Regions from separate parts of the Methylophilus sp. Q8 genome, predicted to be linked through region 2. Evidence: riboswitches for the same ligand, from Rfam matches in the RefSeq annotation. Region 2 holds a riboswitch; the other holds the start of a gene.

Region 1 (16,193 bases), 1.3 Mb from region 2:
GAGCACCAGCAATGATTCAACTTCGAGGTGCCAGATCGGGTAGAACAAGGTCGCAGCACCGCCGCGTACACCACCCTGTGAGCAGGACTTCACCGCAGACTGGAACAACTTGTAGAACGGCAGGCAACCAGTATGCTGCGCTTCGCCGCCACGAATTTCACTGCCCAGCGCGCGGATACGGCCCGCGTTGACGCCAATGCCAGCACGTTGTGACACATATTTCACAATCGCACTGGTAGTGGCATTGATGCTGTCCAGGCTGTCGCCACACTCAATCAGCACGCAAGAGCTGAACTGACGGGTCGGCGTACGCACGCCGGACATGATCGGCGTAGGCAGCGAGATCTTGAAGGTAGATACGGCATCGTAAAAGCGCTTGATGTAATCCAAACGTGCCTGGCCTTTGTAGTTGGCAAACAGGCACATGGCGACCAAAATGTACAAGAACTGTGGGCTCTCGTAGATCTTTTTGGTCACGCGGTTCTGGACCAGGTATTTACCTTCCAACTGCTTGACCGCGGCATAGGAGAAGTTCATATCGCGCCAGTGGTCAATCGTGGCATTCAGTACGTCGAACTCTTCGCGGCTGTAATCCTGCAACAGGTGCTGGTCATATTTACCCAGCGCGGTCAGGTTGGTCACATGGTTAAACAAATGCGGTGGCTCAAACTGGCCATAGGCAATTTTGCGCAGGTGAAAAATAGACAAACGCGCCGCCAGGTACTGATAATCCGGTGTTTCTTCAGAAATCAGGTCGGCTGCGGATTTGATAATCGTTTCATGAATGTCGTCAGTACGGATGCCATCATAAAACTGAATATGCGAACGTAGCTCCACCTGGGAGACCGACACATTATTCAGGCCTTGTGATGCCCAATCAATCACCCGATGAATTTTATCGAGATTGATCGGTTCCTTGCGGCCATCCCTTTTCGTGGCCTGCATGGATTCGTATTTTGACATTGATGGCTCCCAGTACAGGAAGCGAGGGGTCACAAAGCCAGGCACAATACCACCGCATCATCACGATGAAAAATGTACCCGCTCAAAGGTCAGACTAGCAATTAGTGTCGAACATTAACCAACTGCATCTGCCGAGGACACCCCGCCTCAAACGTTAACAAGAAAAAATTTCACGGCAGGTCTCCTGGCTCTCAGGTCGTCATTATTTGCTTTCGCCTTCCCGAATCTCTTCAGTGGCTTAAATGGCAGCAAACAACTCGCTAATCACAGTTGCGGGGGCAGCCCTGGCTTAATGACTCCTGCGCGGCTTCACGCACCAGGTTCCCTATTAAACGCAGAAGAAGAGTCTCTTCTGCATACCGTATGGATGCGACTATAAAACAATATCTATGGCTTTTCAATTATCCAAAACACAATATATTGATATATTTTAATTGACAGGCAGCAACTGATTGTTTTTATTAAAGAATATTTTTACAACACATTGATCGATAATTTAGCTACCATGTGAATGTTTCTCGCATAGCCGAAAAGGCCAAAAAGCCATGTGATTGGAGCGCTGTTATCGCAACACAGAATTGTCGAATTATGCGACAGTACGCCTAACGAACAAGAACAAACCTGCCATGATTGCTTTTAATATTTCTACCTTACGCATCGCAACCGCCCTCGCCTTGGTAACAACCGGGCTTGCGGCGCACGCCACCAACGGCATCAACTTGATCGGCTTCGGTGCCGAATCAACCCTGATGGGCGGTGCTGACGTGGCGGTCGCGCGTGACACCAGCGCACTCAATACCAACCCGGCCGGGCTGACGCAGATCAAAGCACCATTGCTGGATATGTTTGGCTCAGTACTGCGCACCACCGACCTGGTACACAAAGACCCCCGCAACGAAGAGCATGCGTCCAACCGCTACACCTTGCTTGGTGGTGGTGGCTATGCGCGGCCGCTGGAAAATACCCCTTGTACGGCCGGTATAGGCTTGTTCGCGCAAGGCGGCGCCGGTGGCGTGTTCGACAACCTGCGTACGCCGTTTGGCAATCGCGATGATTTGTCCTCGCTGTTTGGGATCGCCAAGATCATCCCCGGCATCGGCTGTGAAGTGACGGACAAGCTCTCTCTGGGGGCCAGCCTGAATATTGTTTATGCGAGCATAGAACAGGACTTTTTTGCGAACACTTCAGTGAGTGCTGTGCCCTTTGCTGGTTACAAACTAGAGGGCGCCTCCGCAGTGCGTACAGGCTTCAAACTAGGCATGCAATATCGTGTGACTCCAGCACTGACGCTGGCGGCCTCTTATACCGAAAAAACCGAGCTGCCAATGACCGGCGGTACACTGACAGCTGACTTCACAGACGCAGGCTTAGGCAAGGTAAAGTATGCCGATGCTTCAATCAAAGGCTTCGCCCTGCCACGCGAAGTGGCGGTAGGAATGGCGTTCAAGCCAACAGATGACTGGCTGCTGTCATTCAAACTCAACTGGCTTAACTGGGGCGATGCGATCAATGACGTCACCCTGCGCGCCACCAAACCAAATAATGCCTCAGCGCAATCTATATATGGCAGCTCGATGGGTGCCGACTGGAAAGACCAATGGGTGGTCGCGACAGGTGTCGCTTACAACTGGGATAACCGTACCACGCTTTATGCGGGTCACAATTACGGCAAAAACCCGATTCCGCGCCAGAACTCCAGCCCTTTATTGGCAGGGACCCTTGAGCATCACCTCACCTTTGGTGCCGCACGTAAGATCGACCCGCACTGGCTGATGACTGGCGGTGTCGAATGGATGCTACCTGTCAGCGTTAAATACAACAGCCAATTATTTGGCGAGTCTGAAATCCGCAATGAAGCCATTGTGCTTCACTTCATGCTGAGCCGCCGCTGGTAATGACTTAAACACAAAGCCGCCCAAGGGCGGCTTTTTCATTCGTGGCAAGGTTAAGCTGCGCGCAAGGTTTTAGCTGCTGCAACCATATTGGTCAACGCGGGTAACACTTCGGCCCATTGACGGGTTTTCAGGCCACAATCCGGGTTTACCCACAAACGCTCGGCAGGGATACGCTCGGCGGCCTTTTGCATCAACTGCACAATATGCGCCTGGGTCGGGATATTCGGCGAGTGAATGTCATAGACGCCCGGCCCGATCTCGTTCGGATAGTTGAAATCATCAAACGCATCCAGCAACTCCATGTCTGAACGTGAGGTTTCAATGGTAATCACGTCAGCATCCATGTCAGCAATCGAAGCGATGATGTCATTAAACTCCGAATAGCACATATGCGTATGAATCTGCGTTTCATCGGCAACACCATTGGCGGTGATGCGGAATGACTCTACTGCCCACTGCAAATACTCTTTCCACTGTGACTTGCGCAATGGCAAGCCCTCACGCAAGGCGGCTTCATCAATCTGGATCACATTGATACCGGCTTTTTCCAGGTCCAGCACTTCTTCACGAATCGCCAGTGCCAACTGGTAGCAGCTGACTGAACGTGGCTGGTCATCACGCACAAAAGACCAGTTGAGTATCGTCACTGGACCGGTCAACATGCCTTTCATCGGCTTGCTGGTCAGTGATTGTGCATACTTGATCCACGCTACCGTCATCGCTTGTGGACGACTGATATCCCCAAACAGGATAGGTGGTTTGACACAACGCGAGCCATACGACTGTACCCAGCCAAACTGGCTGAAGGCATATCCCTCCAACTGCTCACCAAAATATTCCACCATATCGTTACGCTCGGCTTCACCGTGCACCAGCACATCGAGGCCTAAGGCTTCCTGTTCACGTACGCTACGCTCAATTTCGGCTTTCATCGCCTGCTGGTAAGCTGCCTGATTCAACGCCCCGGCCTTGAACTGGCTGCGGGCATGGCGGATTTCTGCCGTCTGCGGGAAAGAGCCGATGGTGGTGGTCGGATACTTGGGCAAACCAAGCAAGGCGGCCTGTTTGACGGCACGTTGTACATAATGATTTTGCCGCTGACCCAGTTGCGGTGTCAGTGTTTCCAGCGCGGCTTTCACCTGCGGCTGATGGACGCGCTTCGAGGTACGGCGTGCATCAATCGCCACCTGATTTACCGCCAAAGCCACTTTCACCGCGGCACGACCATGATTCAATGCCGTCGCCAATACCTGTAACTCATCCAGTTTCTGCTTGGCAAATGCCAGCCAGGACTTGACCTCACTATCCAATTTCACCTCATTATCAAGGTCCACCGGCACATGCAACAATGAACAAGAAGGCGCCAGCCATAAACGGTCACCCAGGCGTTCAGCGATGGGCTCCAGCCAGTCCAGGGTGGCATTCAAATCGGTTTTCCAGATATTGCGGCCATTAATCACGCCCAATGAAAGTACCTTGTGCGCAGGCAACATCGCCAGCAAAGGCAAAATCTCATGGCGCGCGTTGATGGCATCAATATGCAAGCCAGCCACCGGCAAATTCGCCACCAAGTACTGGTTATCAACCAATGGGCCAAAATAAGCCGCGAGCAGAATCTTGACACGACTACTCTTGAGTTGGTGATAAGCCAGGTTGAATGCATGCTGCCATTCAGCCTCCAGTTCAGTCACCAGAATAGGCTCGTCTATTTGTACCCACTCCACGCCCTGCGCCGCCAACGCCTCGAGCAACTCGCTATACACCACCAGCAATTGCGGCAGCAAGGCCAGGCGGTCTGAAGCATCCTTGGCCTTGCCAATCGCCAGGTAAGTCACCGGCCCGACAATGATTGGTTTAGCTTTGATATTTTGCGCCTGCGCTTCTGCCAACTGCGCCAGCAAGCGTGTCGTATCCAGCTTGAACTGTGTCTCGGCGGTGAATTCCGGCACGATATAGTGGTAGTTGGTATCAAACCATTTGGTCATCTCCCCTGCCGCCACGCCGCCGCAACACTGCGTATGCTCTTCGCCAGATTCTGCAGAACGTCCACGGGCCACACGGAAATAATTATCCAGTGGGTCGCCATGAAAAGCCTGTACACGGGCAGGCAAGTGACCGAGCGTAAAGCTCATATCCAGCACCTGGTCATAAAACGCAAAGTCACCCACCGGCGCCAGGTCCAGATGCGATTGCAACGCCCAGTTGCCCTGGCGCAAGTCTTTGCCCACTTGCTTTAATGCGTCTAATGAAGACTGTCCTTTCCAATAAGCCTCTAAAGCAAATTTCAGTTCGCGTTTTGCGCCTATGCGCGGAAATCCAAGATTGTGTGTGGTGACCATGCTAGCCTCGTCAATAATCGTTTGAGAACACGCATTCTAAAAAAGGCAAACCATGAAGTAAAATGGTATTATTTCAACAATCAATTAATTTTATTCATACATAAAAACATGATTGAACGCATCCATTTAGCGATTATTCGCGAAGTCGAACGGCAAGGCTCACTGACAGCCGCCGCTGCGCATTTATTTCTCACGCAGTCGGCGCTGAGTCACTCGATAAAAAAACTGGAACAGCAACTGGGTACTGATATCTGGCTACGAGAAGGCCGCAGCCTGCGCCTGACCCAGGCCGGACAATACTTGCTGGCAGTGGCCAACCGGCTGCTACCGCAACTATCGTTAGCAGAAGAACGCTTGCGCCAGTTTGCGCAAGGCGAGCGTGGCACCTTGCGCATCGGCATGGAGTGTCACCCGTGCTACCAGTGGCTGCTCAAAGTGGTGTCACCCTACCTGGCCGCGTGGCCGGATGTGGATGTAGATGTAAAACAGAAGTTCCAGTTTGGCGGCATAGGCGCCTTGTTTGGCTATGAGATCGATATGCTGGTCACGCCTGACCCGCTATATAAACCCGGGTTGATGTTTCAACCGGTATTTGATTACGAGCAGGTGCTGGTGGTGCATGGCCAGCATGCACTGGCCCAACTGGCGTATGTGCACCCCGAACAACTCAGCAGTGAATCCTTGATCACCTACCCGGTGGATATTGATCGGCTCGATATTTACAACCAGTTTCTGCAACCGGCAGGCATCAGCCCGCAGGTGCATAAACCGATAGAAACGACTGACATCATGCTGCAAATGGTCGCCAGTGGCCGCGGTGTCGCGGCCTTACCGCGCTGGCTGGTGGAGGAGTATCAAAGCCGTTTCAATGTAGTGCCGGTCAAGTTAGGCGAGCAAGGCATTGCCAAGCAGATTTACCTGGGCATACGCGAAACGGATGTGCAGATTGATTATGTGCAAGCGTTTATTCAGTTAGCGCAAGGTGGAAACGCTGATCAGTCCTAACTACCGCGATGAGCGCTTATTGCAGCGGCATCAACTGCTCACGCAGGCTATTGATGTCATTGGGTTCGCCGCGCACAGTGAAAAAAGTGCCTTCTTCATCTGAGCGCTCGTTCAATACCTGGCAGGTGCTATAAATTTTGCCGCGTAGCTGTTGTACGGACCAAGGCAGGAAAATCTCGGTTTCAACCAAATCCTGCTGGAAAAAATCGACAATCTTCTGCCGCAGCATCGCCACTTCATCCGGACGGCGAGCACTCATGACTATGCAATCCGGATATTTTAACCGTAGTGCGGCTTCACACTCGGCTTGCGCGGTGGCATCGCCCACGTAATCTATTTTGTTAAACACGCGAATACGCGGCACGACATCGGCATCGATTTCCTCAAGTACCTTATCCGTCACCTCAAGCTGACGCTCAAAACCAGGGTCGCTGGCATCGATCACGTGCAACAACAGCGCAGCATCCAGCGCCTCATCCAGCGTGGATTTAAAAGAAGCCACCAGGCCATGTGGCAGATTCTTGATAAAGCCCACGGTATCGCTGACCAGCACGCGCGGCACGCTTTCAGGGTACAAGGCGCGCACCGTAGTATCCAGTGTGGCAAACAACTTGTTCGCCACCAACACCTCGCTGCCAGTGAGCGCCCGCATCAAGGTAGATTTACCGGCATTGGTATAACCCACCAGCGCCACACTCGCCATCGTCTGCCGCTCCTGACGTCGCGCACGTTGCGTCCGGCGCTCGCCATCCATAATCACAATCTCTTGTTGCAACTCGGCAATGCGGTCGCGAATCTTGCGTCTATCCAGCTCGGTATGCGATTCACCTGCCCCACGACCACCCGCCCCGCTACGCTGCCGCCCCTGCGGACCCGCCAGTTTTGCTGCTTCGCGCAAACGTGGCGCCATATAACCCAGGCGTGCAATCTCCACCTGTGCACGTGCCGCACGCGAGCGGGCATTGCGGTGAAAAATCTCCAATATGACCATAGTACGGTCCATCACCTCGCAACCGACTTCAACCTCAAGGTTACGCGCCTGTGACGGCGAAATTTCATGGTCCACCAGCACCGCCTCAATATCGTAGGCAAGCGTATTGAAGGGTTGCGACTCTAGCTCCTCGGACATACTCTTCACATAATCACGAATCTCTTCGCGCTTACCCACACCCAGATACCCCGTGATATCAAAGCCTGTACGCTTCTGCACAAAAGTATGCACCACCCTGTAACCCAGTGTTTTAGCCAGTTCACGCAGCTCATTCAGCGAAGCCTCAAATTCACTATCGCTCACATTGGGTAGCTGCACAGCCGCCACTACGGCATATCGGATGGTTTCTTTGACTTCACTTTGCATTAGGGGATGGTATCTCTTGAATTGGGGAAGGCAGATAGTACCTGCAAAAGCAGAAAGCACCACTATGCATGGTGAGATAAAGTGTTAAATGAGTATAACCGTAGAAACTATTGAGGAATTTAATTGCTGAGAACGCGTAAGGGCGGACTCGTTTACAGTCCACCGCATGTTCATGTTCAACATGCTTAATTTTTCGTCGGCGTACCGCAAGCGGACTGATTATATAAAATCCCAATCATCAGACTAAATATGACAACTCATATTGTTGGCATTTAATAAAAAAGCCCATCACAACGCTGATGGGCTTTTAATCTAAATCAAATACTTATGAACGACGGCGACGGGCCAAGCCTAATACCCCTAATCCAGCAAGCAGGCTAGCACTGGTGAGTGGCTCAGGCACAGGGACATAAGGTGAAAGTGAAGCAGTGACGTCTGGTCCAGTGCCTACTAACTCAAAAGACCCTTTGTATAAACCATTAGTCGTATAGGCTGTGACTGTGCCACCGATAAAATCAAGCGCTGTTGCGCCATAAGATCCGCTAATCGCTGAGTCTGGATCCCACTTGAAGCTGAATGATTCAAAAGTGTTGAAACTTGTAAAGTCAAAACCAAATACGGCGCCACTACCAAAGAACACAGCGCTACCGCCAGCTGGCGCATTCACGGAAAATGGCGAACCGTCGATCACCAAGTAACTACCATCCGCGGTAATGGTACTACTAAAATCAAATACGATTTTAGAAATCTCGTAACTTGATCCATTAAAACCACCAGTTTCGATATTGAACCCATCAGCACCTGGTTCTGTGACAAAAATGGATCCAGCAGCAAAAGCCTGTGTGCATCCAAATGCCAAAGTTATAGCAACTGCAAATTTACTTATTTGTTTCATTTGCGCCTCCACTCAGTTGGGAATTACTAATAATAAAAATTACAACAACCCTTTTAAAACTAGTCATCGCTCTGAAACTATTTATCGTAATAATTAAATTTAGGATATTACTTTTTAAAAAGATTTGCAATTTCATTAGCATTAATCTATGTAAATGATTTACATACACACTTTGAACATTTTTTTGTTTATTGAGCATAAAACAATTATCCGAAGCTTTAGCTGCCACCCAGCGCTTTATACAGCCCCACCTGATTCTGTAATGCCTGTTGTTGTATTTGCAACGCCTGCGACTGCGCATCCAGTACACTGCGCTGCGAATCGAGCAACTCGAGGTACGTCACCAGTCCTTGATCCAGCTTACGCTTAACCAGTTGCAAGCGGCTACTTTCCAATTCACTTAAACGCGCCCTGGCAGCAGACTCTTCGGCTATCGCTGAGCGTGTGCTTAATACATCCATCACTTCTTTAAACGCGGTCTGGATAGTTTTTTCGTAATTGACTACCTCGATACGCTCACGGGTTTGTGCAAGGTTGAGGTTGGCTTTGTTGCGGCCATAGTTAAAGATCGGGATGGTCAATTGCGGGCTGAAAGACCAGTAGTTGCTGCCGGTATCAGAAAACAGTTTGGAGAACTCCGAATTGACCAGGCCGACGTTGGTGGTGAGTTGCAAGCGTGGATAAAACGCGGCTCTGGCGGCGCCGATATTGGCGTTGGCGGCTTTGAGTTGGTGCTCGGCAGCACGGATATCGGCGCGTCGGGTCAACAGGCTGGAAGGCAAGCCTGGCGTAACGTCAGCCAGTTTTAAATCCGCCAGAGGTTTGATGACTAACGGTGTACGCTGTGATGACTCGCCGAGCAGTAAATACAAGGCATTTTGCGTGGTGGCCAGTTGTCGTTGCCATTGTGCATATTGTGCCTGCACTTGCTCGACCTGGATTTGGGCGGCTTTGACATCCAGCACCTGATCCAAACCGGCCTCAAAGCGACGCTGGGTGCGATGCAAGGTCTGTTTACGGTCGTCCAGCGTTTGCTGCGCCAGCTTGAGTTGTGCGTGTAAGGTCAGCAGGTTGACGTACTGCGTGGCGATCTCAGTGATCAGGGTAGCTTGTACCGCTTGCCGATTCTCAGTCACGGCCAGGTATTGTTCCAGCGCGGATTGCGTCAGGCTTTTGACGCGGCCAAATACATCGATTTCGTAGTCAGAAATACCGACACCAACGCGGTACAACTCGGCCTCAAATGCCTGGCTGGAGCTGAACACGGTGCGACTACGGTCGTACGTCAGGTTGCCCTGTATGGTCGGCAGGCGGTCGGCTTTTTGTATGCCGTAAGTGGCCTTGGCCTCATCCATGCGCAGCACGGCCGTTTTCAGGTCACGGTTATGCGCCAACCCAACTTGTATCAGTTGCTGTAAATCGGCATCAGGGAAATAAGTTTGCCAGGTGAGCGGAGGCGCTTCAGTCACCGTGTCATTCGCTGACTGGCCTGGGTAAGCCTCAGGCACCGGCGCAGCTGGCCGGAAATACTCGGGCATCAGCGAGCAACCGCTGGCCGAGAGAATAAAACCCAGTAACAATGTGAGTCGACTTAATTTCATGCAACATCCTTGGTCGCCGCCGGTTTGTGCATCCAGCGCCCGACCACCATAAAAAATAATGGGACAAAAAAGATCGCCAGCAAGGTCGCCGTGACAATGCCGCCCAGCACACTGGTGCCGATCGCAACTTGCGCGCCCGACGCAGCGCCGGTCGAGAATGCCAATGGAATCACACCTACCCCAAAGGCCAGTGAGGTCATCACGATTGGCCGCAGACGCTCTTTGGCTGCCAGCAAACTGGCTTCAAGCAAAGGCATGCCTTGCAGCACATGCTCGCGTGCAAACTCCACGATCAGGATAGCGTTTTTGGCAGACAAACCAATCGTCGCAATCAGGCCCACCTTGAAATAAATATCATTGGGCAAACCACGGATAGTCACGCCAAGCAACGCACCCAAGACGCCTAATGGCACCACCAGCATGACGGCGAACGGAATGGCCCAGCTTTCATACAAAGCCGCCAGCACCAGGAACACAATCAGGATAGACAAACCGAACAGCATAATGGCCTGACTGCCGGATTGCTTTTCTTCAAGTGACTGCCCGGCCCATTCGAAGCCTATGCCCTTGCCCAACCCTTGTACCAGTTTTTCGATCTTCTGCATGGCTTCGCCGCTGCTATAGCCAGGCCCGGCGCCGCCATTGATATTAAATGAGGGGAAACCATTGAAACGCGTGCGTTGTGGGGTACCCATGGCCCAGTCCAGCGTCATGATGGAAGACAGCGGCACCAGGCTGCCATCGGCAGCTTTGAGGCGAATTTTCTTGATATCTTCCAGCGTCTGCCGTTGTTTGCCATCGGCTTGAATCAGCACCCGGCGCACCTGGTTGCCATAGACAAAATCACCAAGATAATTAGAACCAAGCAAAGTTGCCAGCGAATCATTGATTTCATCCAGCGAGATGCCCAGCGAATTGGCCTTGCTGCGGTTAAGCTGCATATTGACCACTGGCGTATCGTATAAACCGGCAAACAAGACATTCGCCAACTCGGGATGCTTGGTCGATTCGGCAATCAGTTGATCGCGTGCCTTCATCAGGGTTTCTATGCCAACGCTGGCACGATCTACCAGTTTCATATCAAAACCGCCCACACTGCCCAGCTCAGGCAATGGCGGCGCATTCATGGCAAAAATACTTAAATTGGGTCGTCCATAAAATTGCTGGTTAACGCGATTCACAATCGCCTGCACCTGCTGCTCGGCCTTGGGCCGCTCGGACCAATCTTTCAGCGTGATAAACAGCATGCCACTATTGGTGCTGGTGCCGTAAAAACTAAAACCGCTGACTTCAAAAATGATATCGACCGGCTCGTGTTGCTGGATATAACGGCTCATATCACCCAGCACTTCGGCGGTTTCCGCCAGTGTCGCACCTTGTGGCAACGACACCATGACCATAAAGTTACCCTGGTCTTCTTCTGGCAAGAATGCACTTGGCAGGCGCATAAACAGCCAGCCGACCAAGGTCACGATGAGTGCAAACACGCCCAGCCAGCGCAGTGGCTTGTTGAGCAAACCGCCGGTCAGGCGCGTGTAACGCTCGGTCATACACTTAAAGCTACGGTTAAACCAGACAAAAAAGCGTGCTTTAGGGCTGGTTTCATGGCGCAACAGCGTGACGCACAATGCAGGTGTCAGCGACAGCGCCAGAAAGGCCGAGAAGCTGATCGACACCGACAATGCCAGTGAAAACTGGCGGTAGATATTGCCCACCGCGCCACTAAAAAAGGCCATCGGGATAAATACCGACACCAGCACAGCGGTGATACCCACCACCGCACCACTGATTTGCGACATGGCTTTAATAGTCGCTTCGCGCGCAGACAAGCCTTCATCGACTATCAGGCGTTCGACGTTTTCCACCACCACAATCGCATCATCAACCAGGATACCAATCGCCAGCACCACGCCAAACATGGTCAGCACATTGATGGAATAACCCAGCCAGTACATCACAGCAAACGTCCCCATCAGGGCAATCGGCACCACGATGGTCGGAATCAGGGTCGCGCGCAGGTTCTGCATAAACAGGTACATGACCACGAATACCAGCAACACCGCCTCAACCAGCGTTTGAATCACCTTTTTAATCGAGATAGACACAAATGCCGAGGAGTCATACGACAACTGGAACACCACGTTTGGCGGGAAATAGGGCTGCATTTGCTCCATCGCCACTTTGACCCGCTTGATGGTTTCTACTGCATTAGAGCCCGGCGACAGTTTGATCGCCATGCCGGCGGCATTCTTGCCATTGACTTTAGAGCTATAGGTATAGTCACTGCTGCCCATTTCCACGCGCGCCACGTCCTTCACCAGCAAGGCCGAGCCATCCGCCTGGCTGCGCAGTGGCACATTGGCAAAGTCTTCTACCGTTTTCAGCGTGGCTTCGGCTTCGAGCGTCACACTCAATGGCGCACCATCCGGTACGCCACTGGCACCAACCTGGCCCAAGGTCAGACGCGTATTGTAGCTACGCAAGGCATTGGAAATTTCGCTGACGCTGACATTCAGGCCCGCCATTTTCTGCAGATCAGGCCAGATACGCATGGCGTACTCCGGGCTGAATGATTGCACCTTACCCACGCCTTGCACGCGTTTGAGCGTAGGCATGACCGTGGCAGAGGACAACTCGCCGAGGTCAATCTCACTGTAACGGTTATCTTCTGAGGTCAGTGACACAATCAGCTGAAAGCTATCCGCCGACTTTTCCACCATGATGCCGCTACGGCGCACGATTTCAGGCAAACGCACTTCCACACTTTTGAGGCGGTTTTGCACATCCACGGCCGCCAGATCAGGGTTGGTGCCCTGGCGGAAAGTCACGCTAATAGAAGCCATGCCCTGATTGCTGGTGGCAGACACATACATCAGGCCTGGCATACCATTCATCTCGCGCTCGATAATCGAGGTCACAGTTTCTTCGACCACTTTGGCCGATGCGCCAGGATAGGTTGCTGCGATATTGACCACGGGCGGCGCAATATCGGGATACTGCGCAATCGGTAACTGTTTAATGGCAATCAAACCTGCCAGCACAATCAGGATGGCAATCACCCAGGCAAAAATCGGCCTATCAATAAAAAAACGACTCATGACTTTACCTTCTTCTTTATACTTTTTTATGCTTCTTCATGCTGACTGATTTAAGGCTCTTAATTTTAAGGTGCGACGGCTTGGGTGATTTTGTCTGTGGCGCTTACCTGCTTGGGCGTCACTTTTGCGCCCGCCGTTTGCGTGGCAGCATTGGTGACCACCACTTGTTCACCTGTTTGCAGTCCATGCTCAACCACCCACTGTTTATCAATCACAGCGCCGGTTTGCACTTCGCGTGACTCCAACTCCTGTTTGGCATTGACCACCCATACCCGGCTGGAGAACTGGTCACGAATCAGCGCATCACGCGGAATCAGGATGGCATGCGGATTGGTCGCCTGGCGGATTTTCAGGCGCACATAGGCGCCTGGCATCAGTTCCTGTTGCGGGTTGTCAAAAATGGCGCGCATCACGACAGAGTCTGTCGTCTGGTTCACAGACACATCAGAAAATGACAGTTTGCCTGCACTAGGATAAGTTGAACCATCCGGCAACATCAGGGCAATCTGCAATTGACCATTGCTGCCTTTTAACTGGCCGTCGCGCAAGGCTTTGCGCAGCGCGAACACCTCAGAAGAAGACTGCGCGAAATTGACATACACCGGGTTGATTTGCTCAACCGTCGTCATGTGCGTGGCCTCGTCTTTACCCACCAGCGCGCCTTCGGTCACCAGTGCACGGCGCGCCACGCCATCAATCGGCGCCGTCACATTGGCATAAGCCACATCCAGTTTGGCGCGATTGAGTTTAGCTTGCGCGGCGGCCACTTCGGCTTTAGCCAGTTGCGCTTCAGCCTGTGCCGCGCGGTAGTCGCGCTGACTCACGGACTGGTCGCCTACCAGCGCCTGGTAGCGCTGCAATTTGTCATTGGCATTCACCAGATTGGCTTCGGTTCTGGCGAGCTCAGCATCTGCTTCTAATTTACTGGCCTGCAACTGCTCCGGGTTCAGGGCAAATAACGGTGTGCCCGCCTTCACTGTTTGCCCTTCCTGATACAGCCGCTTGGAGACAATACCAGAAACGCGCGCACGCACTTCTGCAATGCGATAGGCCTCTACACGGCCAGGTAATTCAACCTCAGCGGGGATTTCGGCGGTTTGCACGGTCACCACTTCGACCTCAGGTGCGCCAGCCGCTGCCTGAGCGGCTTCCTGCGGTTTGCTACAAGCGGAGAGTTGCAATAACAAGAATGTGGCAACAGAGGCCGTGCTGAGAGAAAAACGGGACATGAACATGCCTTTTACTATATAGACGTCAATATTCTATCCGTCCTTTAATAATTAATCAATCATGACTGATTAATTATTTTTTGGTATAATCCTCGCCATTGCTTGAGGAATGATAAGCCTAGAGATCATGGCCAGAAAAACCAAAGAAGATGCGCAAAAAACCCGCGACCAGATTCTGGATGCGGCTGAACACGTGTTTTACCGCAAAGGCTTTACCCTGACCACCATGGCAGATATTGCCGAAGCAGCCGAGTTGTCACGCGGCGCCGTTTACGGCCACTATAAAGGCAAGCTGGAAGTCGCTACCGCCATGGCGGAACGCGTGATTGAAACCGTCTCCCCGTTCCAGCTCCAACCGGCCCTTGCGGCATTAGGCAACCTCAAGCAATATTGCCTGCATGAGATCCGTAGCTATATTGAACCTAGCTCCATTCAGCGCGTCCTGTTCTTTTTATATATCGGCATTGATGATTCGCCCGAATTATTGCAATTACGTTTTGCCTGGGAGAAAAAGCGCATTACACAAATAGATTGCCTGCTCAAACAGGCGATTGCGCAAACAGAACTCTCTGCCGAAGTCGATTTCGACCTGATCAGCCTGTATTGCCAGTCCATTATTGAGGGTGTGTTCAGCATTATTTATTTTGGCAGCCTCAGTGAATCACAACGCTGGCAACGTGCGGAACAACTCTGTGAATATGGACTGCAGCGCCTGTCTATGCCACTTTTCCAGCCGTAATTTAAACGTCAAGCTACTCTGCTAGCATTGACGAGCACGCCCGCCTTCCGGCAAGATAAGGGTCGGATACATTGATGACAATAAAATTGCTCAACTTTTTTGTCTGAACAAGGTCAGTATGACCACGCACGTTCATTTTTAAACGCATCACCCCGATACACACCCCTATAAAAATAACTTAAGAAAAAAATATTGCTATGGATCATAACCTGTCTCTTATTACCACCATTGCTGCCGCATTTGCGCTGGCGCTGGTGTTTGGCCTGATCGCCGAAAAACTCAAATTGCCAGCGCTGATTGGTTATCTGTTTGCTGGCATTATCATCGGCCCGGCCACCCCCGGCTTTGTGGCGGACATAGAAATCGCCTCGCAACTGTCTGAAATCGGCGTCATGCTGCTGATGTTCGGCGTTGGCCTGCACTTTTCAGTGCAAGATTTAATGTCGGTCAAACGCATCGCCCTACCCGGCGCACTGGCGCAGATGACGCTGGCGACCCTGCTCGGCATGCTGGTGGCCCATTATTGGGGCTGGAGCATGGGGCATGGCCTGGTCTTTGGCCTGTCACTCTCCTGCGCCAGTACCGTGGTGTTACTGAAAGCGCTTGAGTCCAGGCGCATCCTGGAAAGCATGAACGGCAAAATTGCTGTCGGCTGGCTGGTGGTAGAAGACATGGTGACCGTGCTGGTGCTGGTGCTGATGCCAGCCCTGGCTGGCGTCTTGGGTGGCCAAGGCGAAGCCACCAACGCCAGTGCCATTTGGGAGACCATAGGCGTGACCTTGCTTGAAATCACCGGTTTTGTAGTGGTGATGCTGGTGATAGGCAAACGCGTATTACCCTGGTTGCTATGGTATGTGGCTGGCACCGGCTCGCGCGAACTGTTTACCCTCACCGTGATTGCCGTAGCGATTGGCGTGGCCTTTTTCGCTTCATCCCTGTTTCATGTGTCATTTGCACTAGGCGCCTTTTTTGCCGGCATGATCATGCGCGAATCAGAATATAGCCATCGTGCGGCGGAAGATTCCCTGCCTTTCCGCGATGCATTTGCCGTGCTGTTTTTTGTCGCCGTCGG
Region 2 (16,193 bases):
GCCCAATTGCACATTAAGTGCGCCCGCGCCTGCGGACATGACGGGGCCCGCGTTCGGGCTATCCCAGAACGGCGCCTGCGCTCTCCAGGACTGCCATGCGAGTGTGGTATGGCCAAGCAAGGCGTAAGTCATTGCCGTCAGGCGGGCCGGAATATAGTTGAGCACATCATCCAGCCGTGCGGCGGCCCAGCCAAAATAGAAATAACGAGGTGTGCGGTAGCCCCACATGGCATCCAGCGTGTTCACCAGGCGGTAAGCCAGTGCGCCGGGGCCACCTGCGACAAAAAACCAGAACAGCGCGCCAAACACACTGTCGTTGCCGTTTTCCAGCACGGATTCAATGGTGGCGCTGACGGGTTCTATTGCTTCCACATCGCGGCTGACCATATATGAGGTGGCGCGCTGTGCCTGTTGAAACTGGCCGGTCTGTAAGGCTTGATAAACGGCCAGGCCATGCTGGCGCAGGCTGCGGTGGCCGATGGCGAAATACAGTAGGTAAAGGTGTAGTGATAATGCCAGCCAGAATGAAAGTTGCATGAGCAGAACGCTGCTCAGGACAATTGGCAATACGGCCAGGCAGAGGCCCAACACGCCGCTGAGATATTGGCTGCCTTGTGCTTGTCTTGCTAAAGGGTTCAATCGTTTTTCAACTTGGGTGGCGAGCCAGCCAAACCCGACTAACGGGTGCCAGCGCCGGGGTTCGCCCAGCCAGAAATCAAGCAGCACCGCGCCACAGGCAAGCAGGGCGAGTGTGAGATAATCGGGACATGGATAAACAGGCAGTGAAAACATTGATGGTTCAGGGCACCACATCGGATGCCGGTAAAAGTACGCTGGTGGCTGGATTGTGCCGTGTATTGTACCGCAGCGGGGTGGCGGTGGTGCCATTCAAACCGCAAAACATGGCGCTCAACGCCGCGGTGACTGAAGATGGCGGCGAGATTGGCCGCGCGCAGGCGGTGCAGGCCATGGCCTGCGGATTGCCACCGCATATCGATATGAACCCGGTCTTACTCAAGCCTAATTCAGACACTGGCTGCCAGGTGATTATTCATGGCCAGGTGGTGGGCAATCAGGAAGCGAGCACTTACCACGACTACAAGAAAACCGCGATGCAGGCCGTGCTGCAATCTTACCAGCGCTTGCAGCAGCAGTATGGCTGCATCGTGGTGGAGGGGGCGGGTAGCCCGGCCGAGATTAACCTGCGCGCCAACGATATTGCCAATATGGGCTTTGCCGAAGCGGTCGATTGCCCGGTGATCCTAGTAGCAGATATTGATAAAGGTGGTGTATTTGCACACCTGGTCGGCACACTGGCGCTATTGTCCGAGAGCGAACAGGCCAGGGTGGTCGGTTTTGTCATTAATAAATTCCGCGGTGATATCGCCTTGCTGCAACCTGGGCTGGATTGGCTGGAACAACGCACCGGGAAGCCGGTGATAGGCGTGTTGCCATATATGCATGACTTGCATCTGGAAGCTGAAGATGCGGTTGCAAAAAGCAATATTAAAAAAGCAGATGTTCAGTTGACGATTGTTGTGCCCATATTGCCGCATATCGCTAACCATACCGACTTTGATGCCTTGCGCCTGCACCCGCAAGTAAACCTCAAGTTTGTGCGTTTGAATGAGCCTGTGCCCGCGGCTGATTTAATTATCCTGCCTGGTAGCAAGAATGTACGCGGCGATCTGGCTGCGTTACGTGAGCATGGCTGGGAAGCCGTCATTGCGCGGCATTTACGTTATGGCGGCAAAGTGCTGGGCATTTGCGGTGGCTTCCAGATGCTGGGCCAGGCTTTACATGATCCATTGGCGATTGAAGGCGAGGCGGGCAGTAGCGCTGGCCTGGGCTGGCTGGCCATGGAAACAACGTTGGAAACCCACAAGCAACTCAAGCAAGTTTCTGGCAAATTAGCTTTTGCCGAGGCGATGGTACAAGGCTATGAGATTCATATGGGGGTGAGCCGCGGCCCTGCCTTGCAGCATCCTGCACACCTGATCGACGGTATGGCAGAAGGCGCACGGTCAACAGATGGCCAGGTCGCTGGCAGTTATATTCATGGCTTGTTTGATCATCCACAAGCCTGCGCCGCCTGGTTGCAATGGGCCGGGGTGTCTGAACAAGTGGCTTACGATTACACGCAATTGCGCGAGCAGAGCCTGGAAAAACTGGCAGATAGTGTAGAGCAGCACTTCAACTGGTCAGCCCTTGCGCCTTACTTGCCCCAAGGCTTTACGCCAGGTTAACCCGCAACCACCTTGATGGTTTGCTCAAACGCCTGCACCACTTGCCCGGCGCGGATTTTGGCGGTTTTTCTGCGCTCAATGGCACCATCTACCTTGATCAACCCTTCGGCGACCATAGACTTGCCCTGGCCACCACTGTCGGCCACGCCTTCCAGTTTAAGCAAATCACATAGCGCGATATATTCGCCTTTGAGTTCAAATGTCGAGCTTGCCATACAGAATTCCTTTCTAAGTCAGCGAGTGCCTAAGGCTTGCCTTGAGTGTCTGGCGGTAAATTCACTTCCAGCGTCAAAGAGGCATTCTGGCTTTCCCATAATTGCTCATTGAGTTGGTGATGCACAGTGACAAACAGGAAATTCAGCCCGGCTTTTTGTGGGTGGAAGCTAAACTCACCTTGTTCATTCGCGTGAATATTAGAGGCTCTCACATTGTCGAGATCGTACAGATCTTCAATCCTGTGCTTGATAAAGTGCTCGTTATCCGTCACCACAATAATACGCGCATTAGGCACCGGCTTACCATTCTCCAACACGCGGAAATTCAACTCTCCACCAAGTAACAAACCATTGGGTGACGCCAGCGGGATGATTTCCAGGCCTTTATTAAACGGCTTGGCTACATACTTTTGCTGGCCTTTGAAAATATAGGTGTCGGCATAACTGTAATAATTCATGGTGGTAGGTTTGCCCGTCACACGCTTCATATCGGCGGCAAAATATAGCTTTTTATCGGCAGTTTCTACTGCCTTGTATATTGGGCCGACTCTTTGCCCCGTACTGATACGATAAGTGCCTTCTTCTTTTAATTCCGGTTCCAGATACACGGCCGCCTTGGTTTTGGCGATGGGTTTGATCGCTGCCGTCACGCCTTGTGGTGAGGTGATGGTAAAGTTCGGCGAGTCCATAGCAAAGTCAGCCTGGAACGGAAACTCGGTAAACGCAGATTCAATCGTCAGGCGATGATGTGTGACGTTGAACTGGTTGGGTTTTAAAAACGGCACATGGGCCTCGGCCGCCAAAGCGGTCACTAAAACGATCAGGGCTAGGGAAAACTTTTTCATACGGGTGCTTTCTTGTTATTTAAGCTTTAACGGCAAGCCTGCGGCAATAAAACTGACTTGATCCGCGATAGCCGCCACATGCTGGTTCAAGCGGCCTTGTTCATCCTGGAACTGGCGGTTGATTTCTCCCAGCGGCACAATACCCATGCCGACCTCGTTGCTGACTAAAAATACGTGGGCTTGCAATTGCGGCAGGGCGTTCAGCAAAGCCTGCTTTTCTGCCTGCCAGTCCAGCCGCTCTGGTTTATCGCAATCCGGACAAATGCACTGTGCCAGCCATAAAGTCAGGCAATCCACAATCAGGCAAGTCTCTGGTGCATCGTTATCCAGCAGTGTCTGCCCCAGGTTAAATGGCGCTTCGACTAATCCCCAATATGGTGGACGGCGGGTTTTATGATGTTCCACACGTTTTGCAAATTCGTCGTCATAGACTTGCGCGGTGGCAATGTAGGTCACCGGACATTCAAGTGCCGAGGCCAAGCGCTCGGCATACGCGCTTTTACCGCTGCGTGCTCCGCCTAAAATCAGGTGCGTAGTCATGCGTGACTCCCTTGCTGTTGCCAGTGTTGAATGATGGTTTGCAGTTGCGCCAGGCCCTCGGTAAACAGCGCAGGCCCGGGCTGCAAGATATCGACCGACTTGATTTCGTACAGATGACCATGCTGGATGGCCGGGATGGCTTGCCAGCCTGGTCGTGCTTTTACTTTTTCCGGCTGGAATTTTTTGCCACACCAGGAGCCGATGATAATGTCCGGCTGTCTGGCCAGTACTTGTTCTGCGTTGACCTGCCGGTCTTTGGCACTATGGAACTGGCTGAGTTCGGGAAAGCAATCCTCGCCGCCCGCCGCCTCAATCAGCTCAGCCGCCCAGCGGATGCTGCACATCATGGGCTCGTCCCATTCTTCAAAGTATACTTTGGGTTTGCGTGGCCAACTGGACGCTTGTTGGCGTGCCGCGTCCAGTTGCGCCTGATAACTTTCTACCAGTTGCTTCGCTTTGTCACTTGCGCCGACTAAATCGCCGACGGTCAATATCATTTGCAGAGTCTCATCCAGGCTGCGCTGGTTAAACACATGCACCTGGCAACCGGCTTTAATCAGCGAAGCAGCAATGTCAGCCTGCAAGTTGGAGAAGCACAGTACCAGGTCAGGTTGCAGTGCCAGAACTTTCTCGATATTGGCGCTGGTGAAAGCGCTGATTTTTGGCTTCTCTTTGCGGGCAATGGCCGGGCGCGTGGTAAAGCCGGAAATACCGACAATGCGGTCTTGTTCGCCCAGCAAATAAAGGACTTCCACCGTTTCCGTGGTCAGGCAGACAATGCGTTGTGGCCAGCGCTTCATGGCTGTGTGTTGCCTTGTGGTTGCCAGCCATTTTCCATCAGCATGTCGCTGAGTGGCTTTTCAGTGGCCCAGCCTTCTTCTACCAGCATGGGCGATTTGTAAAAGGCATTCACATAACCCAGGCACAAAATCGCTACCGGTTTGGCGTCCGCAGGTAGGCCCAGCAATTGCGCCAGTTTTTGCGGGTCAAACAAGCTGACCCAGCCCATGCCTATACCTTCGGCACGTGCGGCCAACCACAGGTTCTGAATGGCACAGCTGACTGAGGCCAGGTCCATCTCCGGCAGCGTACGGCGGCCAAAAATATATTTTTCCCGCTGGTCACACAAAGTGGCTACCAGTAATTCGCCACAGTCCAGAATGCCTTCGACTTTAAGCCGCATAAACTCGGCCATGCGCGCCGTGTTTTCAACCTCGCCGATGGCTTGCGCTGTCTGCTTGCGTTCTTCATCGACCAGTGCGTGGGTGGCCTTGCGTAATGTGGTATCACTGATGCGGATAAAGCGCCACGGCTGCATCAGGCCCACACTGGGCGCGTGATGGGCGGCTTGCAACAATTTTTGCAATAACTCGGGAGCGATAGGTGTCGGCAAAAAATGCCGCATATCGCGCCGCTCGGCAATCACTTTATAAATGGCCGCTTTGTCGGCATCCGGATAGGCGAAACTCATGACAGGAAAAACTGTGCCGCCAGGGACGGATTGGATGGGAAGTAAAAATGCAAAAAGCTGGCTGTGATGCTTTGGTGGCGGTAGACCGCTTCACCCGCACCGTATTTGCCTTTGCCTTGTGCAATCACCGGCAAGTCAGTCTCAAAACGGCCATAGTGGAAAGTGTGCGCGCCTATGGTTGCTTCGCCATCGTTCGTCACCGGAAACGTTGCGTGTTGCGTGCCGAGGCCTTGCAGTTTGGGTTGAATTTCGCTGTGACCCGGCAGTAAACCAAACACGGGCTGACCATTCAAGCGTTCGCCCAGTGCGAGCATGCCACCACATTCTGCCAGGATGGGTTTTCCTACCACGGCGGTTGCATGCAAGCTTTCGCGCATGCTGTGATTGTGTTGTAGTTGCGCCAGATGCAATTCCGGGTAACCGCCAGGTAGCCAGTAGGCATCGGCTGCCGGTAATTGTGCATCATGCAACGGTGAGAAAAAAGTAATGTTTGCCCCCAGTGTTGTGAGCAAATCAAGGTTGGCCTGGTAGGTGAAACAGAAAGCCGCATCTTTGGCCACGGCAATCGTTTTGCCTTGTAGCAATGGCGTGATAGCTTGCTGTTCTGGTGCCGCAAAATGCACTGCCGGAGGCAATGGCATATCTTGTCCCAGTAGTTGCGCAGCGGCTTCTATGCGCTGGTCAATATCCGTGATTTCCTGTGCCAGGTGCAAGCCCAGATGACGCTCTGGCAAACTCAGTTGCGCGTCGTATTTCATGGCGCCCAGCCAGGGGATATCCGCTGGCAATGCTTCTTTAATCATCTTGGCATGGCCGTCGCTGCCGACCTGGTTGGCAATGACGCCCGCGCGCTGCAGCGCAGGCCGGAAGCTGTATAGTCCATAGGCGATCGCGGCAGCGGTTTGTGCCATAGCTTTGGCATTGAGCACCAGTGCGACCGGGATACCAAAGCGCTCGGCAATATCGGCGCATGAGGGTTTACCATCATACAACCCCATCACGCCTTCGAGCAAAATCACGTCATTGTCTTGTGCCGCCTGATACAGCAAACGCTGCGCATCCGCTTCACCACACATGCCGAGATCGAGGTTGTACACCGGTTTGCCGGTGGCGGCTTCGAGTATCATGCCATCGATAAAATCCGGGCCACATTTAAATGCTTGCACGCGCAGGCCACGATTGCGGTAAATGCGCGCCAATGCGGCCGTGGTCAGTGTCTTGCCTTGCCCCGACGCCGGGGCCGCCATCAACATGGCATGGCAGCTTGCTGCTGGGGATTGCATTACAGGTCTATCCCGGCCTGGGCTTTGATACCTGCGCGCCAGGCATGTTTGACGTCCATGAGTTCAGATACCGTGTCGGCAGCGTTTCTCAAGGCTTCTGACGCACCACGACCAGTGATCACCACATGCTGCATGGGTGGGCGGTTGGCGATGGCATCCAGCACCATTTGTTCGTCCAGGTAACCGTATTTGAAGGTGTAGGTGAGTTCATCCAGCACAACGAGATTGATCGCTGGGTCTTGCAGCATCTGCGCCACAATCTGCCAGCCGCGCATCGCGGTTTCAGTGTCGCGCTGGCGGTCTTGCGTGTTCCAGGTAAATCCTTCGCCCAGCACATGCCAAGTGACAGCTGGATGCTGGCGGAAAAAGGCTTCTTCACCGGTATCTGAGCGACCTTTGATAAATTGGGCGACGCCGACACGCATGCCGTGGCCCAGTGACCTGGCAACCATGCCAAAGGCGGAAGAGCTTTTGCCTTTGCCGTTGCCGGTGAGGATGAGAAGCAGGCCTTTTTCCTGATCGGCCTGCTCGATTTTTTCATCAATGACCGCTTTTTTGCGGATCATGCGCGCCTTGTGGCGGCTGTCGCGGTCGTTGGTTTCCATGATGGCGCGTAAACTTAAGCGTTTTCGCGGACAGAGCGCTTGGCCAGGCCAAACACCACATGCGCGATCAGTGCCACTACCACCCAGAACGCAATCGCTTCCAGCTGTTTAGGGAAGTATTTGACCAGGCGTGGCACAAACTCAACCAGGGTTGGGTCTGGGTAACGGCCACCAAAGAAGTAGAAACCACCGCTGGAGAACAATTCAGCCACAGCTGAAGCCACTACCACCACGCCTGTCAGCTTCAACAGGCTGCTCAGTGCCCAGGTGGTATTGCTGGCTGTCCAGCGGCCTGCCAGCCACACGGTACCGTAAGCCGGTAATAAGAAACCGTAAGCTGGCGTCACACAGAAATTGCTGACGCCGCCCCAGGTAACTGCCGCCATATCCAGGCCAGCACACAGTGCCAGCAGCGTCACAAATACGATAGTCGAACGCAGGTAATAACCAGCAATAAAAAATGCAGCGTAAGAGGCGCTAGGCAAAAAATCGATCGAAGCGAAATGATGACCGCGTGTCACGATGACCATCAGTGCAATGACAAATGCAATTGCCAGCGATTGAGTTGAAATTTTACTTGGCATGCCAACGACTCCAAAAAATAAGATTAATCACAAGGGGTGAATTTTAGCCCAATTCCTTTAGGCTTGGGCAAAATCCACCGTTCAGCTTACTGCATGTCGTAATTCAGGCTCACGAATACATTTGTGCCCATAGTGTTGTAATCCACCGTAGAGGATGCAGCGGCTAACACGTAGTTTTTATCTAGAATGTTATTGGCGCGCGCTTGTAGCTTCCATTGTGGATTGATGCGGTATGCCAAGGTGCTATTTAGTAATGCGTAACCGCTCAGATTAAGCCTGATGCTTTTATCATAATCGTCACGATTTGAGGATGCAGTTAGCTCTGTTGACCAGTCCCAAGGGCCGTCTGAATATTGTAAAACCAGATTGCCGTAACGTTGCGCACGACGCGCCAATAGTCTGTCGGTGGCGTCTACGCGAGGCGACTGTATCGTTAAGTTCCCACTTAACTGCCAGTATTCATCGATCGAAAACTTGCTCTCTAGTGTCGCCCCCTGAATTTCCACTTTGCCAGCGTTTGCTGCACAGGTAGCGGTTCCGTTCGGGCAACCGGCTCTGAAGGTTTGAATAAAGTTACGAATATGGTTATCAAATACCGTCAGTTTCGCCTGGAATGTTTGACTTTGGTAACGGGCGCTGGCCTCAATATTGTCAGCTTTTTCTGAAGGTAAGTCGGCATTACCAAAGCTAGCAGCATACAGCTGATTAAACGTTGGTGCTCTGAATGATGAGCCGTATTGTGCTGTCAATCGCCATGCTGAAGAGAGGTCATAACCGTAACCGATCCCTCCCGTTGTGAAATTGCCAAACTGGCTGTTATGGTCCTCACGCAATGAAAGCTGAGCACTATGTGCCTCATAATTGGCTGTATACCCTAATACGAACGCATCATTATTGCGGCTTCTATCTAAGGTCTGCTTGCCATTAGATTTTGTCACCACATCTTGCTCCAGCCTGTCATACGCAAAGGTCAGTGTGCCATGGGATAAGCTGTAATCATGCTGCCAAGAGAGTTGACGTTGTTCCGTATCAATATTGCTATTAGAGGTTGGGTTGCTAACGTTAAATAAGCTGTCACGGCCAACGCTGTACTCTAATTTACTGTTCCAATGTTCGGTGAGCGCATTTTTGAGTGCAATCCCATATCCTTGTTGGTGGCGCTCAGATTTGCTGAATGCACTGCCGCCATCGTATTGGTTTTGACCACTGCTTTCTAAATAGTGTATGCCCAATGAATGGCCTGGTGAAAACTCAAGGTCTGCATAAGACGAGCTACTAAAGTTGTTATAGCCATCCCTATCTTGATCGGCCAATTTTGGCGGGTGTTTGAGTGCAGAAATACCACGCGTGTCGTAGTTGCTGATCTGTGCGCCAAACTTTAGAGCTTGGTAGCTCGTGTCAAAGCCAGCATTACCACTGTATGAATCATAGCTGCCTGCACCGGCACTACCGTAAATATGGGTTTTATTGCCTTTGCCTCGCTTGGTGAAAATTTGAATAACGCCACCGATAGCATCTGAGCCATAGAGACTAGACGCAGGGCTGCGTAAAATCTCGATGCGCTCAATGAGTGCAAGCGGGATGTTTTCAAAAGCAGTGGTGCCTGTGGTGGCGGAATTAATCCGCACGCCATCCACTAAGACAATCAGCTGATTATCATTGGTGCCGCGCAGGGCGATGTTACTACTCGTGCCCATGCCGCCATTGGTCAGGGTTTGCACACCAGGTTGAAGCCTCAATAAATCTGCAAGAGAGCCGCCCTGCAGCCTCTTGATTTCTTCGCTATCGATCACGGTGATGTCGCCAGTGACTGTTTTGGTAGATTGTGGTGTTCTACTTGAGGTGACCACCACCTCATCTAATGAGGGGGTGTTATCTGCGGCAAGTACATAGCCAGGCAGGCTTAGGAGGATGCCTGCAAAATAGAGTTGTTTTTTGATTGTTCTTTTCATTTGTGATTCTCGCATGCGTATCCAATTCACACGGAGCAGACTCAGTGTGAATTGGTAGTCGTATTCATTGGTTTTAGTGATGCAGAGTGCGCATTACTGAGGTTCGTAACGGATGTTGACGAACAAGTTTGCCCCTGGGGTATTGTAGGCAAAGCCGTTTCCGTCTATTGCTAGATAATAGTGTTTATCAAAAATATTATTTGCTCGTGCTTGCACAGTCCAGTCACGATTGACTTTGTATTGAGCCGTCATGTTGAAGAGTGTGTAACCGCTCATGCGTAAGGTATTGGCCGCATCCTCGTAGCGAGCTGAAGACGCTACCATTTCAGCACCAAATCGCCAGTCCTGCAAAGAGTAGCCAAGGTGCATTTGGCCATGACGATTGGCGCGACGGCGTAGCAGTTTATCGGTTTCATCATCACGCGGAGATTGAATGTCTACACTACCGCCCACGTCCAAATTATCCCAGCGGTTGCTGGCAGCCAGCGTGATACCTTGAATGGTGGCTTTGTTGATATTCTCAGGAAGAGACCCGAGGACAATTAAATTGCGGATCTTATTTTCGTAGGCTGTCAGGGATGCATTGAATGTGTCGTCGCGGTACCGTAGGCTGGCCTCTAAATTGTCTGATTTTTCAGGTTTCAGATTGGGGTTGGAGTAGCCTGGATAGTACAAGTCATTAAACGTTGGTGCCTTGAATGCAGAACCATAGCTCCCGGTGACACGCCATTGATCGTTAATATTGTACCCATAGCCTAAGCCACCAGTGACATTGTTACCAAAACTGGAATTATGGTCTTCGCGAGCACTGGCTTGAAAGCTGTGTGCTCCGATATTCGCTACATAGCTGGCTACATAGCCTTCATTTGTGCGCCTGGTTTTGTCAAAATCCGTTGTTGAGTTGACTCTGTCGATCAATTTATCGTACATCAATGTCAATGTCCCAAGAGGAAGGGTAATGTCATTTTGCCAGTTGAATTGATCCTGTTTGGTTCTGAACAAGCTCCTGCTTTCGCTAGTAAAGGGGCCTAATGCTGCGTAGTTCACAGTCTCATCAATGCCTTGGCTGATGCGCACTGTTGAGTGCCAATTATTCAGGATTTGATTTTTACTGAATAGAGAGTAGACATCTTGTTGCAAGTTGGCGTAATCAGAAAAGGCAGGATTGAATGCTGATGATGGATCGAGGTTGTAGCTATTGTCGAAGCGGGTTCTCCCCTTGCTATGCATCAAGGTTAAGCCGACTTCATGGCCTTCTGCAATTTTATGAGACAGATTACCAGTTACGGCAAGATTGCGATAACCGTCTTTGTCATTCAGGTTCGGGTTGCTGGTGTCCAGTGAAGAAAAACCGTTGGTTTTGTTCGCCGATACATTGAGTGCATAAGCCGTATCGTTTTGTTTACCGCGCAATCCAGCTTCTGCCAGAGTGGTATCGTAAGTACCAAAACCCAGGTTTGCATAAGGTTTGAAGCCATCTACGCCTTTTTTAGTGAAAATCTGGATGACGCCGCCGATTGCATCTTGACCATATAGGCTAGTTGCTGGTCCACGGACAATTTCAATGCGGTCGATCTGTTGAATCGGTATGTTTTCAAGGGTTGTTGTGCCTGCTGTGGCAGACTGCACACGTACGCCGTCGATTAATACCAGCGTATGGCCCGTGTTGGTGCCTCGCATGAAGACGCCTGAGGTTTTGCCTGCGCCACCATTGTTGGTGATTTCAATGCCAGGTTGGCGTTGCAATAATTCAATCAGCGTACTTTGGCCGCCACGTTTGATTTCTTCTGCATTAATGACAGACACATCGGCAATGACTGATTCCTGTTGTTGAGGCGTGCGTGTCGCGGTCACGATGACTTCGTCTAGCGTTGCAGTGTCTGCGGCGCAGGCGATTTCGCTTAAAGAAAGACCAATAAGGCCTTTAAGAATGACTTTTTTCATTATCTTATCCCTGTATCACATGCGTCCCCGCATGTGGTTTGTCTATCAATACTTGGGGGTAGGGATAATGAATGAAGGCTTTGCGTGTTGAACAGCAAAGCCAATACATCATCAGACACCGTCACCCCGCGGTATTGCAAATGGTTGGTTGCGAGGCCGGTCTCCGGGCTTGCAAGTTTTGATCTATCGCCTTCCCAAGTTTGAACTCAGTGGCATATGGATAGACCCGCACTTGCTTACCGTTGCGGGGGCAGCACAGGAGTTGTGAATGTAGGTTCACGCACCTGTTTCCCAGTTTCACCTTAGCCTGTAGAAATACAGCAAAGGCACCTGACAACTGGGCGCCATTCTAGTCTAAAGCGTGCTTTTTTGCCAGTCGGCCTGTATTCGGCAGGAGTGCTCAAATTGTTAATTTACTTTGAAAAAATGCGCTTAGCTATTGACCACACTCATTTTTTTAAAAGATAATGGGCTGATGGATGCCGATTTAAAAAGTCTTGAAGAGCGTGTGACGAAGCTGATTGCTTTGTGCGGACAACTGCGTGACGAAAATGTGGAGTTACGTCAGGAGGTCACACGGCTGCATCAGGAGTCTCAATCGTTGAAGCTGAATATGACGCAAGCCAGCGTTCAGTTAGAGCGATTATTGTCGGCATTGCCTGAGGAAGGTCGTTAATCATGGCAAGTAATCCGATTGATATCGAAATCATGGGCCGCGCGATGAGCGTGACCTGTACCGATGAAGAACGCGACAGTTTGCTGCAGGCCGTGGGCTACCTGGATGGTAAAATGCGCGAAATTCGTGATGTTGGCAAAATGGTCAGCGTGGAGCGGATTGCCATTATGGCGGCACTCAATATTACGCATGAGTTGTTGAATACGCGTAGCGGCGGTGTGGATGTGGGAGACGTAAAAAAACGTATTTCTACCATGCAGCAGCAAATAGATGATGTATTATCCGGCCAGCACAAATTGTTGTAATCCGCTTCATTTCACAAAATTTTCATCGTCATTTTTTTGAAATGGCGTATCATAAAAACGGTGTGCTAAGGCGTTGCCTGAGTCTAAAATTCCTTGAACTAGTCTTTGTTATAGGTTTCGGCTCATCAGGTGCTGTGAGATCGCACTAAGTTGGGTGGTTTTTTAAAACCCCCTTGGCGTGCGAACCTAATGTTCCTTAGGCTGTTACCACCTGAACTTTCTTGGTTCAGGATGCACGGCTCAGGTAACCCCTTAGCACATCATTCCCCACCCCTTTCACATTGCTTATCCAACGCTCTCCCAATGGTGATGCTTGCAGATAGTTGCTGCATGAAATATTTCTGTTGCAATCTTTATTTGATTGGTCAAGAATCTAGTTGTTTCATATAAATTAACAATTAGATTCAGGGAGGAAGTCATGCGCAAGCTATTTTTCTGGTTTTTTGCATTGGTATTGTTTTCCCCGCAGGTGTTTGCTTATACCGGCATCACTGCGATTGGCGATAGTCTTTTTGATGGTGGCAATGAAGATACGGCAGTGGTCAGCTATTACAAGCTGTTTGGGGCGGGCCTGACGGATGCGCCGTATAGCAATTACCGTTTTACCAATGGCCCAACGGCGGTTGAGTATCTGGCCACCGGGCTCGGATTGAATGCCCCAGCCAGTTTCCAGAATTTTGCGGTTGGCGGTGCAACCACAGCGGATATGCTCACGTTTATGACGAGCTACCTGGGTAGCTTGCCATCGGTTGATGCAGGACATTTGTACGTGCTGGATGGCGGCGGTAATGGCATTGAAACCTTCTCGGCGCACGATTCCGCGCAAAATATGATTGATATGGTGGCATTGTTGCATAGCAAAGGCGCGACCGATTTTCTCGTGCTGGGCTTGCCTGCTGTGGTGGATGCACCGCGTTTTAATGGGGCCTCTGCCGGGGTAGTTCAGTTTTTGGAGGATTACACCAGGGACTATAACGATTATCTGGTTGCGGGACTTTCAGGATTAGGTCTGCCGAGCTCTGCCCGTGTGACTTATTTTGATACCAAAACTGAGTTGGAAAACGGCATGGCCTTGGCTGTGAGCAACGGGATTACCAATTTAACGGATGCTTGTTATGACGGTGCCGCTGTTTGTGCTGATCCTGATAAGTATCTTTTTTGGGATGATTTGCATATGACGACCGTCGTCCACGAGTATCTGGGGCAGCGCATGTTATCTGCGATTACGCCTGTACCAGAGCCTGCGCAAGCTGGGTTGCTTTTCGCTGGCTTGATGTTGGTGTTTGCGCGTCGCAGCCAGCGCCCAGCTATTTAACCGCCTGGCGGCAAACACATGTTTGGCTGATCTGCTTATCGCAACGCGTGATACATCAGGTCGGCCAGGCTGACCACTTCCAGGCAACTTTCATCACAAGATTCCAGAATCACCGGTGGCGCATAGCCAGCTTCACTGGCGTCTAACCAGCGCCTTGCACACAAACACCAGCGGTCGCCTGCTTTCAGGCCCGGAAACCCATACTCTGGCATGGGCGTCGATAAATCATTGCCTTGTGCCTGTGAGAATGCCAGAAATTCATCGGTCATTTCTGCACATACGGTATGCCTGCCGAGGTCTTCGGGGTGGAATCCACAACAACCATCACGCACAAAGCCGGTGATTGGGCGCATGCTGCAGGGAATGAGTAGGGTGCCAAGAACGTTTTTTGCCATGATTGTCAGCTGTACTGTAACTTGGTTTATGATACTGACATTTGTTGGACATAAGAAGGTTTTCAGGCATGGCGCGTTACTGGTTGATGAAATCCGAGCCCTCGGACGTTTCTATTGATGATTTGGCAGGGTTCCCGAACCAGACGGTGGATTGGTATGGGGTACGCAATTACCAGGCACGTAATTTTATGCGTGACCAGATGAAGTTGGGGGATGGCGTGCTGTTTTACCATTCCAATTGCGAGACGCCCGGCATTGTCGGCCTCTGTGAAGTCAGCCAGTTGGCTTACCCGGATAAGTTCCAGTTTGTTGAAGGCCATAAATACTTTGATCCAAAATCCACGCCGGAAAATCCGCGCTGGGTGAATGTGGATGTCAAACTGGTACGTAAAACGCGGTTGCTGAGTTTGAAGGAAATGCGCGAAGCGCCAGAACTGGCCAATATGCGTACTTTGCAAAAAGGGAACCGCTTGTCGATTACACCTGTCGATCCCAAAGAGTGGGCGTATATTTCGGCATTGCTGGCAAAGTAATGGCTGGCTTGATCAGGGCAACCACCTAATTCCAGGCGCATTATTCACATAGAGCAGCTTAATGAACAGACAGCGTAAAAATGCCGTGTTGTATATTCTGGTCGCCGGGTTCCTGATTGCTTTTGTCGGCGTATTGCTGTTTGTGTGGATTTATTTTTCCAGCATGCGTGAGATGCACCAAACTACACGCAAGCTCTATGAGCAGCCGTTTGCCGTGGCCAACGCGGCACTCGCCTTAGAAGCCGATCTCTACCAGATTCGCGGCAGTTTGCTGTATGCCACCTTGATCGAGGCTGATCATAAGCAACTGGCAACCACAGTGGATTTTATTGCGGCGCGTGAGCAGCTGGCGCAGCAAAAAATTGCAATCATTGCCCGCAGTTATTCTGGCGACCAGCAGCAAGTGACACAACTCAAACAGAAACTGACATTGCTGAATCAGGTGCGCGACCAGATTTTGCACGCACTGGAGGCCACACGCTATGCGGATGCCAATCGCCTGATAGAAACGCAGTGGACCGCACGCTTTAACGAGGTGGCAAGCCTGAATGAGGCGGTGCTTAAAAATGCCAATCAACGTGCCACCCAATATGTGAATGAAAGCCAGCAGCGGCTGGAAAAACACACGACACACGGCTTAACTTATGCCGCACTATTGCTCAGCTTGTTTCTGGTCGTTGGTGTTTTCGTTGCCTGGCGTATCTACCAACTGCATATTGAAGCAGACAAGTTTGCGTTTACCGACTTTTTAACTGGAATTGCCAATCGCCGGCATTTTATTCACGAGCTCGAATCAGAAGTGCGGCGCAGTCAGCGTTATGGCTCGGCGTTTGCGTTTGCCATGGTTGATATTGATCACTTTAAGAAAATCAACGATCAATATGGGCATCACGCCGGTGACCTGATCTTGCAGAATTTTTGTCTGCGTTGCGTCAGTGCCTTGCGCACCAGTGATATGGTCGGTCGACTGGGTGGTGAGGAGTTCGGCATCTTAATGCCGATGACGGATCTGCACGAGGCCGCGCGCGTGATTGAGCGTTTGCGCTCCGAAATAGACCACAGCGTCATGAGTGATCATGGCGAGCAAATTCACTACACGGCGTCATTCGGGTTGGTGTCTACCTCGCAACTCAGCGAACAGCAGGGCTTGGCACATTTGATGAAAATGGCGGATGCCGCTCTGTATGCAGCCAAGCAGCAAGGCCGCAACCGCGTCTTTATCGCCAACCACTAATTTTTGGCTCTATCCGTAGCGCGTAGTCAGTGCCAAGTATGACTTCTCTT

What was found. Region 2 has a riboswitch for cobalamin ahead of GQ52_RS03585 (TonB-dependent receptor domain-containing protein). Riboswitches for the same ligand answer to the same signal wherever they lie in the genome.
Region 1: another riboswitch for cobalamin. It lies ahead of nrdA (class 1a ribonucleoside-diphosphate reductase subunit alpha); the one in region 2 lies ahead of GQ52_RS03585 (TonB-dependent receptor domain-containing protein).

Annotation. Positions count from the first base shown of each region.
Region 1 covers NZ_JUHE01000001.1:1,991,078-2,007,270, reverse strand. Annotated here, with positions in the region: gene nrdA (class 1a ribonucleoside-diphosphate reductase subunit alpha) at 1-963, opposite strand, end outside; cobalamin riboswitch at 1,120-1,342, opposite strand; gene GQ52_RS09680 (OmpP1/FadL family transporter) at 1,590-2,858, shown strand; gene metE (5-methyltetrahydropteroyltriglutamate--homocysteine S-methyltransferase) at 2,909-5,197, opposite strand; gene GQ52_RS09670 (LysR family transcriptional regulator) at 5,306-6,202, shown strand; gene hflX (GTPase HflX) at 6,219-7,559, opposite strand; gene GQ52_RS09660 (PEP-CTERM sorting domain-containing protein) at 7,885-8,454, opposite strand; gene GQ52_RS09650 (efflux transporter outer membrane subunit) at 8,673-10,055, opposite strand; gene GQ52_RS09645 (multidrug efflux RND transporter permease subunit) at 10,052-13,153, opposite strand; gene GQ52_RS09640 (efflux RND transporter periplasmic adaptor subunit) at 13,219-14,382, opposite strand; gene GQ52_RS09635 (TetR family transcriptional regulator) at 14,510-15,121, shown strand; gene ybaL (YbaL family putative K(+) efflux transporter) at 15,319-16,193, shown strand, end outside.
Region 2 covers NZ_JUHE01000001.1:700,642-716,834, reverse strand. Annotated here, with positions in the region: gene cbiB (adenosylcobinamide-phosphate synthase CbiB) at 1-792, opposite strand, end outside; gene GQ52_RS03635 (cobyric acid synthase) at 795-2,246, shown strand; gene GQ52_RS03630 (RNA-binding S4 domain-containing protein) at 2,243-2,461, opposite strand; gene GQ52_RS03625 (DUF4198 domain-containing protein) at 2,491-3,306, opposite strand; gene cobU (bifunctional adenosylcobinamide kinase/adenosylcobinamide-phosphate guanylyltransferase) at 3,322-3,846, opposite strand; gene GQ52_RS03615 (cobalamin-binding protein) at 3,843-4,646, opposite strand; gene bluB (5,6-dimethylbenzimidazole synthase) at 4,643-5,317, opposite strand; gene GQ52_RS03605 (cobyrinate a,c-diamide synthase) at 5,314-6,600, opposite strand; gene cobO (cob(I)yrinic acid a,c-diamide adenosyltransferase) at 6,600-7,205, opposite strand; gene GQ52_RS03595 (hypothetical protein) at 7,220-7,789, opposite strand; gene GQ52_RS03590 (TonB-dependent receptor domain-containing protein) at 7,876-9,741, opposite strand; gene GQ52_RS03585 (TonB-dependent receptor domain-containing protein) at 9,835-11,685, opposite strand; cobalamin riboswitch at 11,822-12,034, opposite strand; gene GQ52_RS03580 (hypothetical protein) at 12,125-12,361, shown strand; gene GQ52_RS03575 (cell division protein ZapA) at 12,364-12,666, shown strand; gene GQ52_RS03570 (SGNH/GDSL hydrolase family protein) at 13,085-13,981, shown strand; gene GQ52_RS03565 (DUF2237 family protein) at 14,017-14,376, opposite strand; gene GQ52_RS03560 (EVE domain-containing protein) at 14,445-14,909, shown strand; gene GQ52_RS03555 (diguanylate cyclase) at 14,971-16,143, shown strand.